Regions from separate parts of the Brevibacillus sp. FIR094 genome, predicted to be linked through region 2. Evidence: a T-box and tRNA genes for the amino acid it is inferred to sense, from the RefSeq annotation. Region 2 holds a T-box; the other regions hold tRNA genes.
What was found. The T-box of region 2 lies ahead of serS (serine--tRNA ligase). A T-box ahead of a tRNA ligase gene usually reads a tRNA of that ligase, here a tRNA-Ser.
Positions count from the first base shown of each region.

Region 1: it has a tRNA-Ser gene. The T-box ahead of serS (serine--tRNA ligase) is inferred to sense a tRNA for this amino acid. The anticodon was not compared.
Region 3: it has a tRNA-Ser gene. The T-box ahead of serS (serine--tRNA ligase) is inferred to sense a tRNA for this amino acid. The anticodon was not compared.

Region 1 covers NZ_JBEAES010000015.1:146,244-150,459, reverse strand. Annotated here, with positions in the region: gene ACQ5DJ_RS15755 (peptidase) at 1-1,065, shown strand, start outside; gene ACQ5DJ_RS15750 (aldehyde dehydrogenase family protein) at 1,164-2,582, shown strand; tRNA gene ACQ5DJ_RS15745 (tRNA-Ser) at 2,649-2,737, shown strand; gene ACQ5DJ_RS15740 (acyl-CoA synthetase) at 2,895-4,216, shown strand, end outside.
Region 2 covers NZ_JBEAES010000057.1:4,544-8,759, reverse strand. Annotated here, with positions in the region: gene aceB (malate synthase A) at 1-800, opposite strand, end outside; gene serS (serine--tRNA ligase) at 1,222-2,502, opposite strand; T-box leader at 2,556-2,781, opposite strand; gene pdxT (pyridoxal 5'-phosphate synthase glutaminase subunit PdxT) at 2,910-3,485, opposite strand; gene pdxS (pyridoxal 5'-phosphate synthase lyase subunit PdxS) at 3,496-4,216, opposite strand, start outside.
Region 3 covers NZ_JBEAES010000023.1:80,329-84,544, forward strand. Annotated here, with positions in the region: gene ACQ5DJ_RS20085 (MBL fold metallo-hydrolase) at 1-384, opposite strand, end outside; gene ACQ5DJ_RS20090 (sulfurtransferase TusA family protein) at 398-979, opposite strand; gene ACQ5DJ_RS20095 (DUF4275 family protein) at 1,155-1,583, shown strand; partial or broken gene ACQ5DJ_RS20100 (penicillin-binding transpeptidase domain-containing protein) at 1,665-1,919, opposite strand; gene ACQ5DJ_RS20105 (hypothetical protein) at 1,804-2,061, opposite strand; gene ACQ5DJ_RS20110 (RNA polymerase sigma factor) at 2,061-2,411, opposite strand; tRNA gene ACQ5DJ_RS20115 (tRNA-Ser) at 2,555-2,643, opposite strand; gene ACQ5DJ_RS20120 (pseudouridine synthase) at 2,803-3,522, shown strand; gene tadA (tRNA adenosine(34) deaminase TadA) at 3,562-4,044, opposite strand.

The sequences.
Region 1 (4,216 bases), on a different contig from region 2:
CCGCGCAAAACGTTTGAAGGCAGCCCGAATGTCGTCGGTGTGTGGAAGGGGCAAGGAGATGGGCGTTCCATCATTCTAAACGGACACGTGGATGTAGTGCCTGAGGGCGATCTGGCACAGTGGAGCGATGATCCGTTTAGCGGGAAGGTTGAGGACGGCAAACTTTACGGACGCGGAGCAACAGACATGAAGGGTGGAAACTTATCTTCACTGTTGGCGATCCAGGTTCTACAGAAGTTGGATGTGCAGCTGAAAGGCGATGTCATTTTTCAGAGCGTCGTAGAAGAAGAAAGCGGCGGTGCAGGAACATTGGCGACAATCATTCGCGGGTACAAAGCGGATGCTGCCCTGATTCCAGAGCCGACCAATATGAAAATTTTCCCGAAGCAACAAGGATCCATGTGGTTCAGATTGACCGTCAAAGGGCGTTCTGCTCACGGAGGGACCCGCTACGAGGGAGTCAGTGCCATCGAAAAGAGTATGCTCGTCGTTCAAGCAATTGGTCAATTGGAAAAAGAGCGTAACGATCGACTCGACGATCCGCTCTACGCCAAGCTGCCCATTCCGATCCCGATTAATCTGGGGGTAATTGAGGGTGGCAAGTGGCCTTCTTCTGTAGCTGATCTCGTCAAGCTGGAAGGAAGGATGGGTGTTGCCCCAGGAGAGCAGATGGACGATGCCAAAGCGGAAATGGCGGCAGCGCTCAAAAAGCTGGCAGAGGTTGACCCGTGGTTTGCAGAACAGCCCGTTGAGCTGGAGTGGTTCGGAGCTCGTTGGGTTCCGGGAGCAGTGGAGTTAGATCATCCGTTGATGGAAATTCTGCAAGCGCAGTTTAATGCTGTGACAGGAGATCGTGCCATTGTGGAAGCATCGCCTTGGGGAACAGATGGCGGTTTGTTGACTGCTTTGGCTAATACCCCAGCGATTGTTGTCGGACCTGGTGTCACACAGGTTGCACACTACCCGAATGAATACATCGTTTTGGATGAGGTATTCCGTTGTGCTGAGATATTTGCACTTACACTACTGGAATGGTGTGGTGTAGCTGAAAGTGTGAAAGAGTAAAAGGGATATCTAAATATTTCAAAATCAAGACAGGAAGGTACGCGTATGAGGGAGAATGATTGGAAGGTCAACTCCAATCAATGAGAGTGGGGATACCAATGAAAAAGACGTGCTTTATCGGGGGAGAGTGGGTGCCAGCCACTGCTCATGCACCGTTACTCTCTCCATGTACGTGTCAAGAGATTGCACTAATTTCACAAGCAGACTCATCATTGGTTGAAAAAGCAATTGCTGCGGCCCACGAAGCGACAGCCGTCATGCGGCGCCTTCCTGCCTATCAACGTGCCTTCCTGCTTGAAAAAATCTCGATTCTGATGAATGAACGTTTGGAGGAAGCGGCGCGGATCATCGCAATAGAAGCGGGAAAACCAATCAAAACAGCCCGTGGTGAAGTGATTCGAACCATTCAGACATATAAGTTCGCGGCAGAGGAAGCCAAACGCCTCCACGGAGAAACCGTACCACTCGATGCAGCTATAGGCGGAGAGGGACGCCTGGCTTATACCGTGCGTGAACCACTGGGAGTCATCGGGGCCATTACACCCTTTAATTTTCCCATGAATCTCGTTGCTCATAAGGTCGGACCTGCTCTCGCTGCTGGCAATACTGTTGTTCTCAAGCCTGCATCGCAGACACCGCTTAGCGCATTGTTTCTCGCAGAGCTCGCAGAGCAAGCTGGAGTGCCTGCAGGAGCCCTAAATGTGATCACAGGTAGTGGTGCGAGTATTGGTGATAAAATCGTATCTGACCCGAGAGTCAGGGCGGTGACGTTTACAGGGAGCCCAAGTGTGGGGCTGGATATACGCAATCGAGCGGGCATGAAAAGAGTCACGCTCGAGCTGGGATCGAATTCGGCAGTGCTCGTTGATCGTGATGTGCGACTGGATGAAGTGATACCCCGATGCGTTTTTGGCGCCTTCGCCTACTCTGGGCAGGTATGTATCTCTGTGCAAAGAATTTATGTGGTCAAAGAGATCTATCATGATTTCGTCCAACGATTTGTTGAACAAACACGAGCGCTTCGCGGTGGGGATTCGCTCTCTGAGGACGCGGACTATTCCGCTATGATCAATCCACGCGAAACAGAACGTGCGATGGAGTGGATTCATGAGGCGCTTCAGCAGGGGGCACATTTGAAGTGTGGGGGACAGATCGTGGATCGGATGCTCCAACCTACGGTGTTGACGGGTGTTCCGGCAGATGCAAAAGTATCTTGTCAGGAAGTATTTGGTCCTGTCGTTCTGATTAATCCAGTGGAGTCCGTCCGGCAAGGCATTACGTTGGTCAATGATTCCCGCTATGGATTACAGGCTGGTGTCTATACCAACAATCTGTCGTTGGCTCTAGAAGCGGCAGAAGAGCTGCGTGTTGGCGGAGTAATGGTGAATGATATTCCGACTTTTCGCGTGGACCATATGCCCTACGGTGGCGTAAAGGAAAGCGGACTTGGTCGGGAAGGGGTCAAATACGCGATAGAAGAAATGACGGAATTAAAATTCGTTGCCATCAAGCGATAAAGGAAACGAATACGGGCTCTTGCAAAAAATAGTAGAGCTGTGATATAGTAAGTATTGTTGAAATACGGAGGGATACCGAAGTGGTCATAACGGGGCGGTCTTGAAAACCGTTAGAGTGCAAGCTCACGCGGGTTCGAATCCTGCTCCCTCCGCCATAACTACAAATGAACCGACTCCAGTTGAGAAGCTGGGGTCTTTTTTATTGTCGAGAGCTTTGAGTGTAAGTTGTCGTTTCTTTTTTGTTAAAATATCAGAAAATATAGAAAATTACTATATAATGGAGATGAGACTATAAATGATGGGGGAATTTGCATGCTCGAAGCGCAAAGGGTTCGTAGAAATGCACTTGGCGATATTTTGCGAAGAAGTCGTGGGCGAAATCCTGATAAGCCTGCCCTGTACTTTGAGGAAGAAGTATTGACCTACACGCAGCTCGATCAGCTTGCAAATAAGACGGCTCATACGCTTCTTACAAAAGGCTTGCAAAAAGGGGAGCGGGTGGCAGTACTTTCACGCAACTCGATGGATTTTGCGATTCTGAACTTTGGGCTTGCGAAAGCAGGAGTCATCATGGTGCCGATCAACTTCATGTTGAATAAGGAAGACGTCGCCTATATTTTGGGTCATGCGGAAGTGAGTGCGTGCTTCTTAGCTCCCGAATTCCTTCAGCTCGCTCAAGACGGACTCCAATTAGCTGGAATATCCCCAAAGCTGCTTTCCCTCATGTCCAGACCAGCAGTACAAGCAGGGGAATGGTTGCCTTTTCGCGCGCTGATTGAAGCGGCAGACGACCATGAGCCTGAAATAGATATAGCGGACGAAGATGTTGTACAGATTTTGTATACCAGCGGAACGGAATCAAAGCCAAAGGGCGTTATGCTCACTCATAAAAGCATCATCTCCGAATATGTCAGCACGATTATCGAAGGCGGGATGACGCAGGATGATGTGGCAGTTCACGCACTTCCCTTGTTCCATAGTGCGCAACTACATTGCTTTTTGGGACCGTACGTGTACCTAGGTGGAAGCGGTATTATTTTGGAACAGGCAACACCTGCGTTGATGCTGCAGACGGTAGAGGCGTACAAGGCTACTCAGTTGTTTTGCCCGCCAACCGTGTGGATTGCTATACTGCGTTCTCATGATTTTGCGGCGCGTAATTTGAGTACTCTGCAAAAGTGCTACTATGGTGCAGCAATCATGCCCGTAGAAGTGTTAAAGGAGCTCGGTCAACGCCTGCCCAACGCACAGTTTTACAATTTTTACGGGCAGACGGAAGTGGCGCCATTAGCAACTGTATTACAACCGAAGGATCAGATGAGAAAGGCGGGCTCTGCAGGCAAGCCAGCATTGAATGTGGAAACGAAAATTGTCGATGACGATGGTAAGGAAGTCCCTTGTGGAAGTGTTGGTGAAATTGTTCACAGGACCAGCCATGCGATGCTGGGTTATTTTAGAGATGAGGAAAAGACTCAGGCTGCCTTTCAGGGAGGGTGGTTTCACAGCGGGGATTTAGGCATTATGGATGAAGAAGGCTATATCACGGTCGTTGATCGGAAAAAGGATATGATTAAATCGGGGGGAGAGAACGTAGCAAGTAGGGAGGTTGAGGAGCTTATTTATCAACATCCGAA
Region 2 (4,216 bases):
TCGTACAGAATCTCATCCATTTCAAAAGCTGCGAGAATCGTTTCGATCAATACTGTCGCGCGAATCGTGCCGCGTGGAATATTTAATTCATCCTGCGCAAAAAGGAAGACGTCGTTCCAGAGGCGAGCCTCCAAATGGCTCTCCAGTTTCGGTAAGTAGAAATACGGTGCTGTCTGATTCGCGATAAGAGCATCTACGTTGTGGTAAAAGTAAAGTCCGAAGTCAAGCAGGCTGCCGGAGATCGGTTTTTGATCAAGGAGGATGTGTTTTTCTTCAAGATGCCAGCCACGAGGACGCACGATCAAAACCGCTGTCTTTTCATTGAGGGTGTATGATTTGCCTTCCGGGCTGATGTAAGAGATATTGCGGCGTACCGCATCCTTCATGTTGATTTGACCTTGTATGGTGTTCTCCCAGGTCGGTGAGTTCGCGTCCTCAAAATCAGCCATGAAAAGCCGAGCACCTGAGTTCAGTGCATTGATGACCATTTTCCGATCACCCGAAGGTCCCGTAATCTCCACCCGTCTGTCTTGCAAATCTTTGGGCAATGGAGCAACAGTCCAACCTCCTTTACGAATGTCCGCTGTTTCCTGTAGAAAATCGGGCAGTTGACCTGCATCGATCTGCAATTGACGCTCCACGCGTTTATCCAACAATTGTTTTCGTCTGTCACCAAACCTTTGCTCTAGCTTCATCACGAACTGAATCGCTTCTGGTGTCAGGATATCTTGATAACCGGGGTGCATCTCACCTGAAATCTGCACCTCCAGCGGATATGGATTCGTTGGTACGGTCGTCAAAACAGCTCCTCCTCCCTCACTTCAAAGTTATTATGGTACAGATCGATAAAATGTTTTTTATTATATAACAGCAAGAGCAAAAAAAATGTTCTTACTCCTGATACCCGCTGCCACTGCAATGGCTGCAGCATACATGCCCATCTCCCAAGCAATTGTGGCAAGCCGCTCCGTTGGCATCATGACCAACGCCTCCACATTTTGGGCAATTTTGTTCTCCGTTTCCTTCACACCGATAGCAGTTCATTCTCCATTCCTCCATTTCTGTATTAAAACAATATTCTTAAAATTTGTTTTTATTATATAACAGAGATTAGTACAGTGCAACACGTTTTTTAAAAAATTCCACCTGTATTAGTACACAAAATAAAACAGCCCTTGACCCGTTATGGATCAAGAGCTGCTTTTCTACATCTCTCGCTTATTACCTCGGTGCGATCTTTTCTACTCCGCCCATGTACGGACGAAGAACTTCTGGAATTACGATTGCTCCATCTGCCTCTTGGTAGTTCTCCAAGATCGCTGCTACTGTACGTCCAATCGCCAAACCAGAACCATTCAATGTATGCACAAATTCCGGCTTCGATTTCGTATCGCGACGGAAACGGATATTGGCACGGCGCGCTTGGAAATCTTCAAAGTTCGAGCAAGACGAGATTTCACGGTATGTGCCGCCGCTTGGAATCCAAACCTCCAGGTCGAATTTCTTCGCAGCTGTAAATCCTAAATCGCCTGTGCACATGCTCAGGACACGGTATGGCAGTCCAAGCAGTTGAAGCACTTTTTCAGCGTTTTTCACCAGTTTGTCGAGTTCGTCATAAGACTCTTCTGGTTTCACGAATTTCACCAGCTCAACTTTGTTGAATTGATGCTGACGAATCAACCCACGCGTATCACGGCCAGCAGAACCCGCTTCCGAACGAAAACATGCGCTGAAAGCAGTGTAGTAGCGAGGGAGATCCGTTCCATCCATGATCTCATCTCGATGCATATTGGTGACAGGCACCTCTGCAGTTGGAATCAGGAAGTAATCTGGTCCCTCGATTTTGAATGCATCCTCTTCGAACTTAGGCAATTGACCCGTTCCCGTCATGCTCGTACGGTTGACGATATACGGTGGGATCACTTCTTCATAGCCATGCTCATTCGAGTGCAGATCCATCATGAAGTTCATCAGTGCGCGCTCCAGACGTGCGCCCAAACCTTTATAGAAAACAAAACGACTTCCTGTTACCTTTCCCGCCGTTTCAAAGTCGAGGATGCCTGCTTGGCTAGCCAGCTCCCAGTGAGGCTTAATCTCGAAGTCAAATGCACGTGGATCTCCCCATGTCCAGGCCATCACGTTATCGTCTTCTGTCGTACCGATCGGCGTGCTTTCGTGCGGCAGGTTCGGGAGGCTCAGCAAAATGAACTCCAGCTGCTCATCCAGTTGGCGCAGCTCTTCATCCAAAGCCTTGATGCGTTCATTTACTTCTTTCATTTCAGCGATCAGATGGTCTGCATTTTCCTTATTGCGTTTCATAACTGCTACTTGCTCGGATACCGTGTTACGCTTATTTTTCAGCGCTTCTGCTTCTTGGATGACTTGGCGACGCTTTTCATCTACTTCTACGAATTGATCCAACGCAGAAATATCTTCATTACGGTGAGCCAAACGGCGTTTTACTTCTTCCAAATCCTGGCGTAATACTTTTACGTCCAACATGTGTAAATCCCTCCGAATCGTATTGAAAAAAAACAAAAAACACCCGTCCCCTGGTAAGGGACGAGTGTTGTATACCCGCGTTGCCACCCTCGTTGACACATGCAGCAATCCTTCATGCATATGCCCACTCTTCCGTCATAACGGGACGGTTCCGGGCAAAGTTATTGTTCCTTTACCACTCCGAGATGGATTCCTTCACATAACCGGATCGGTTTGCACCTACCACCGACTCTCTAGGCCTGGCTCTTGTGAAGTACTTGTTCTCATCATCGCATTCTCATTCATGAATACTATTATTGTTAACTGTACTACAGGTTCTATACGTATGTAAAGAGCAGCCCACCTCGATCTTTACAGAAAAAAAGAAGATCGGCGCCTTTTTGACGGCCGATCTTCCGGTATGACAGCTAGCTTCTATATTCCTTGACCATGTCGAGGAAGTATTTGTGCAGTCTTGTATCTTCAGTCAATTCTGGGTGAAAGGCTGCTGCCAAATAGTGACCGCTTCGGGCGACAACAATCTTGTCTTCGTGCTTGGCCAAGACTTGACCGTTCTCTCCCACTTCCATGATATACGGTGCCCGGATGAACACTGCCGGGTAATCAGCCGCCACACCCGCAACAGGCATCAAGACTTCAAAGCTCTCCTTTTGGCGACCAAAAGCATTCCGCTCGACTTTGATGTCCATCAACCCTAGATGGCAATCATCTTGGGCTTGAATCTGTTTTGCCAGAAGGATCGCTCCTGCGCAAGTTCCGAAGATCGGCTTGTTCGCCTTACCGAACTCTTGAACCGCCTCCATGAATCCGTACTTGTGCATCAGCTTGCTAATCGTGGTGCTCTCTCCGCCGGGAATGACCAGCCCGTCGAGGTCATCCAGTTCTTCTACCTTTTTGACCGAGATGGCTGTGGCACCAACTTCTTCTAGCAGTCGCACATGTTCTGCTACAGCTCCTTGTAGAGCGAGTACGCCGATTTTCATGCTACTCACCTTACCAGCCGCGCTCTTGCATGCGATCAGCTTCACGAATTTTGGAGATTTCGATTCCTGGCATTGCCGTTCCCAAGCCTTTGGATACGCGAGCAATCAGTTCGTAATCTGTGTAGTGGGTAGTCGCTTCCACAATCGCGCGAGCAAACTTCTCTGGATTCTCTGATTTAAAGATACCAGAGCCAACAAACACGCCATCGGAGCCCAATTGCATCATCAGGGCAGCATCTGCTGGTGTTGCTACTCCACCTGCTGCGAAGTTTACGACTGGCAGCTTACCTGTTTTGTGTACTGCTTCAAGCAGTTCGTATGGGGCACCCAGGTTCTTGGCTTCCGCCATCAGTTCATCGTAAGACATGGCTTGCACTTTGCGGATTTGGGACATCATCGTACGCATGTGACGAACAGCCTCTACAATGTTTCCGGTTCCTGGCTCACCTTTTGTGCGGATCATGGATGCACCTTCCCCGATACGGCGGAGAGCTTCACCCAGATCACGGGCGCCACATACAAACGGTACAGTGAACTCTTTTTTATTGATATGGTACAAGTCATCTGCCGGAGTGAGTACTTCACTCTCATCGAGATAATCTACACCCAGAGACTCAAGAACACGCGCTTCAACAAAATGACCGATACGAGCTTTTGCCATAACAGGGATCGAAACAGCATTCAGTACTTCCTCTACAATGCTAAGGTCCGCCATGCGCGCAACTCCACCA
Region 3 (4,216 bases), on a different contig from region 2:
ATAAATCTCACCGCCATCACGGAGGTCTCCCACCTTCACTGGCTCCAGATGCTCACTCCACGCCTTCATTCCTCCTTGCAGGTAAGAAACATCCGTAATGCCCGCTTCTGCTAGCATCTCTGCGACAAAAATGGACGAGCCCTCTTTTGCACAGACGACCAACACCTTCTGTTTCACAGGGATTTTCTCAAGAACAGCCTCCACCCCGTCCAGCAAATCAAAGTAAGGGATGTTCACGCTCACGACACGATGTCCTTCGATTTGCCAATTCTCATAATCGCTCGTGTTGCGAACATCGAGAATAAACAATTCCTCCTGCGCAAAGAGAAGCTGCGTTAGCTCGTGTGCTGTCATTGCCTTCACATTTGTTTGTTGTTCCATCATCTTTATCTCCCCCTTATTGTTTTTCTGCCGGGACATTCCAGCCAGACATACCCGGTACTACATTGGTGATTTTGGTAAAACCTTTTTCGGCAAGCAACTGACAAGCCATGTCGCTGCGTTTGCCGGATCGGCAGATGATATAGATGTCGTCTTCGGGCTGTAGCTCATCCAAGCGCTGCTCCAATACTCCAAGGGGTATCGAAATGGCTATAGGAATGCGGTGAAAAGCGTATTCTGCCGGCTCCCGCACATCAATTAGTGTCAGCTTTTCGTTGGCTTCCAGCTTTTTTTGTAGTTCTTCATTAGAAATGGTCCGCAAGAAGTTCGTCTCCTCCTTCACCTCATGGGTACTCGCTTTTCGTAGGAAATGCTTTAATACCTCCCCCTCCTGAATCGTGCCCAGAAATTCATGCCCGGTATTGTTTGCCCAGCTTTTCAAATCGGCCATTGAGCCTTTATCAGTCGCTTGTACTTCCATCACTTGACCCGGTAACATCTCTTCCATCGCTTTTTTTGTGCGTACGACAGGCATTGGACATGCCAAGCCTTTGCAATCTAACGTTTTATCAGCGGTAAAATTCGATTGTACAGACATGTTGTCTACCTCCTACGTTTTGGTTGAAAATGTGATCGATCAATTTTATACGCATACCCCTATGGGTATTATAATATGTTCCTAGTTTTTCTTTGTCAATAGGCGAGATGTTACCGACCCACTCTTTCATACGTATTTCCTTAGAGATGAACTTGTACCAACATGGAGGCGCCCAATGAAACTAGCTGATCGGATGAAGGAGAAGAACACGAAGACAACGGAGCTGTCAATTTGGGGACCGTACTTACGGGAAGAATGGGAGAAGCATTTTGCGAGCCATCTGACCGAAGAAGATAAAGAGAGGATTTTTCTCAAAAATAAAGACGGCTACCAGGGGTATCTGTGGCATTTATTCAGCAATAAACTGAGGAATTGTCTTGAACGCGAGGAAGCGGATAAAGCTTTTCAGCAAGTTGCCCATGAGTCGTACTATGTGTTTTACCAGCTTTCCAACGAAGTGTTGATCTTCGAAAATGCCGCGAAGTTTTCTGTCGCGGACTTGGAAAAGGAATACGATGTGTACGTCGTGGATAAGGACTTTACATGGACGTATGTGAAGACCCATGAAACCCAATGGTGTGGTCCTTATTTTTGTAGGAAATAGGATGGGGAAAACAAAGAGAGGAAGCATTCGGATACCTTTAGGGGTATGCCGCTATGCTTCCTTTTTTGATTGATGGGTTGATTATCGCTCTTGGAGATACTGCAAACTGTTTTCCATGATCTCTTTGAAAGGGGGAGCAACAATTTCTTTCCCCCATAATCCTACCCACAGGTCTGTATTTGGGTTATCAACAGCTATGTAAACCAATTGCTTTGGATCATCACTGGGTGCATAGCCGATAAACGAATACGTATATTTTCCTTCGATGAAGTTTCCTTGCTGGTCGCGTTTCCCCACTATTCCTGTGCGCCCAGCGACTGCATGTTCTTTTATGGAAAAGGCTGTATCTAAGCCAGGTTTGTTTGTTTTTTACTAACGCTTCTAAAACTTCTCGAACCTGTTTGGCTGTTTCTTCTGATATAACTCGACGACCTTTGTCAATGTGATTCCTTTCCTCCTTCGTGACATGGGGTTTCATCAACTCACCACCGTTGGCAATGGCCCCGACAGCAGCACTTGTTGAATTGCAGAGGCAGAGTTCTCAGGTGTGCGCTCTTTGGAAGTGAGGAGTCGGAGGACGTTTTCGGGGAACCAATCCATCATTTTTTGCTTTCGCCTATAATCAATCGCTGCATGGCGCGCGATGGTCAGAAGCCATGTCTTGGGCTGTGCTCTGCCTTCATAGCTTGATAAGGCTCTGAGCGCCTTCATAAAGACTTCCTGGACTAAATCCTCGACATCTCTACGTCCGGTAAAATACGCGAGGTAATTGTAAATATCATGGCCGTATTGCTGGTACCATCGCTCTATTCGATCATCGGAATCCATGCGTACGCTCCTTTTTATGGGTTTGTACCTTATTAGACGCAAAAATGAGATTTGCTTACAGTTTTTGTGATATAAAAAAATGAAGCATACTTCTGCCTCACTGGCAAAAATATGCTTCATTCTCTTCGATCCGAAAATCTAAGCGGAGAGAGTGGGATTCGAACCCACGCACGCCTCACGACGCCTAACGCATTTCGAGTGCGTCCCCTTATGACCACTTGGGTATCTCTCCATATTTGGTTTGTCAGAAACATTACTTACTATAGCAAAATACAGTCAAAAATGCAAGACTCATTCCTTTGCATTCCCCTTGATTTGCGCGGCTCATTAGGCCAAACTAATAACAGCACACACAATTGATATCCGATCAGAAGAAAAGCGAGGAACATATATGAAACGTGAACGTTTGGACAAGGTGCTGGCCAATATGGCAATCGGCACGCGCAAGGAAGTGAAAGCATTAGTGAAACAGCGACTGATCGTCGTGGATGGCGTTGTCGCAACAGACCCGGGGATGCATGTCATTGCCGAGGAACAGGAAATCCTTGTGGATGGAGAACCGCTTAACTTTAAGCGCTGGGTATACGTTTTGCTGAACAAGCCACCGGGCGTAGTTTCTGCTACTGAGGACAATGTCCATGAAACCGTAGTGGACTTGCTCCCGTACGAGTGGGCTATCAAAGTCCATCCAGTAGGCCGACTGGATATTGATACAGAGGGTCTCTTGCTCTTGACCAATGACGGTCACCTCTCCCATAGCCTCTTGTCCCCGAAAAAGAAAGTGGACAAGGAGTACTTTGCCCGCATCGATGGCCGGGTCACTGAGCACCATGTACAGCAGTTTGCCAAAGGCGTGGAATTGGAGGACTTTACGACACTGCCAGCCAAGCTGGAGATTATCTCTTCGGGAGAAACATCAGAGATTCGTGTCACCATCATGGAAGGAAAATTCCATCAGGTAAAGCGGATGTTCGCTGCTTTCGACCTGCATGTCACCTATCTGCAACGAATTCGTATGGGCCCGCTTCACCTTGACCCGTCACTTGCCCCTGGTGAGTATCGCGAACTGACCGAAGAAGAACTGAACATGCTGCAAAACGTAAACAAATAAAAACCGCCTGCATGCAGACGGTTTGTCCAGACAGCCCGGTCATTCCTGTACCGGCTGTCTTTTTTTTCGCAATCCACGAAAGAAGTCCTTGAGCATCTGCCCGCATTCCTCTGCAAGAACACCCTCTATGACTGGCACCTGATGATTGAAGCGCGGTTCCGCGAGCAGGTTCATTAATGTACCGGCACAGCCCGCCTTCGGATCGCGAGCACCATACACGACCTGTTCGATACGGCTTTGAACGATTGCACCCGCACACATCGGACACGGCTCCAACGTCACGTACAGCGTACACCCGATCAAGCGCCATCCACCCAAGCGTTCACTTGCCTCCCGTATCGCGATCAATTCCGCGTGCAAGGTAGGGTCTTTTTGTGTTTCCCGCAAGTTGTAGCCGCGACCTACGATTTCCCCGTCGCGCACGATGACCGCACCGATCGGAACCTCGCCAATCGCAGCAGCTTTCTGGGCCTCTTCCATGGCTTGTTTCATATAATAATCATGTTCATTTGCTTGTATCACGGTTCCCTAAAGCTCCTTCAAAAACAGTCTTTCGTCCCGAACAAACGGACCATTTTACCCAAAAAAGTTGATTCAAGAAGTTTTTGTCCCTACCCGTTCACATACTATCTGCGAGATTACATACATTAATGATGTAAGGAAGAAGTATGCAAATCATTGTTAGCCTCTTTCT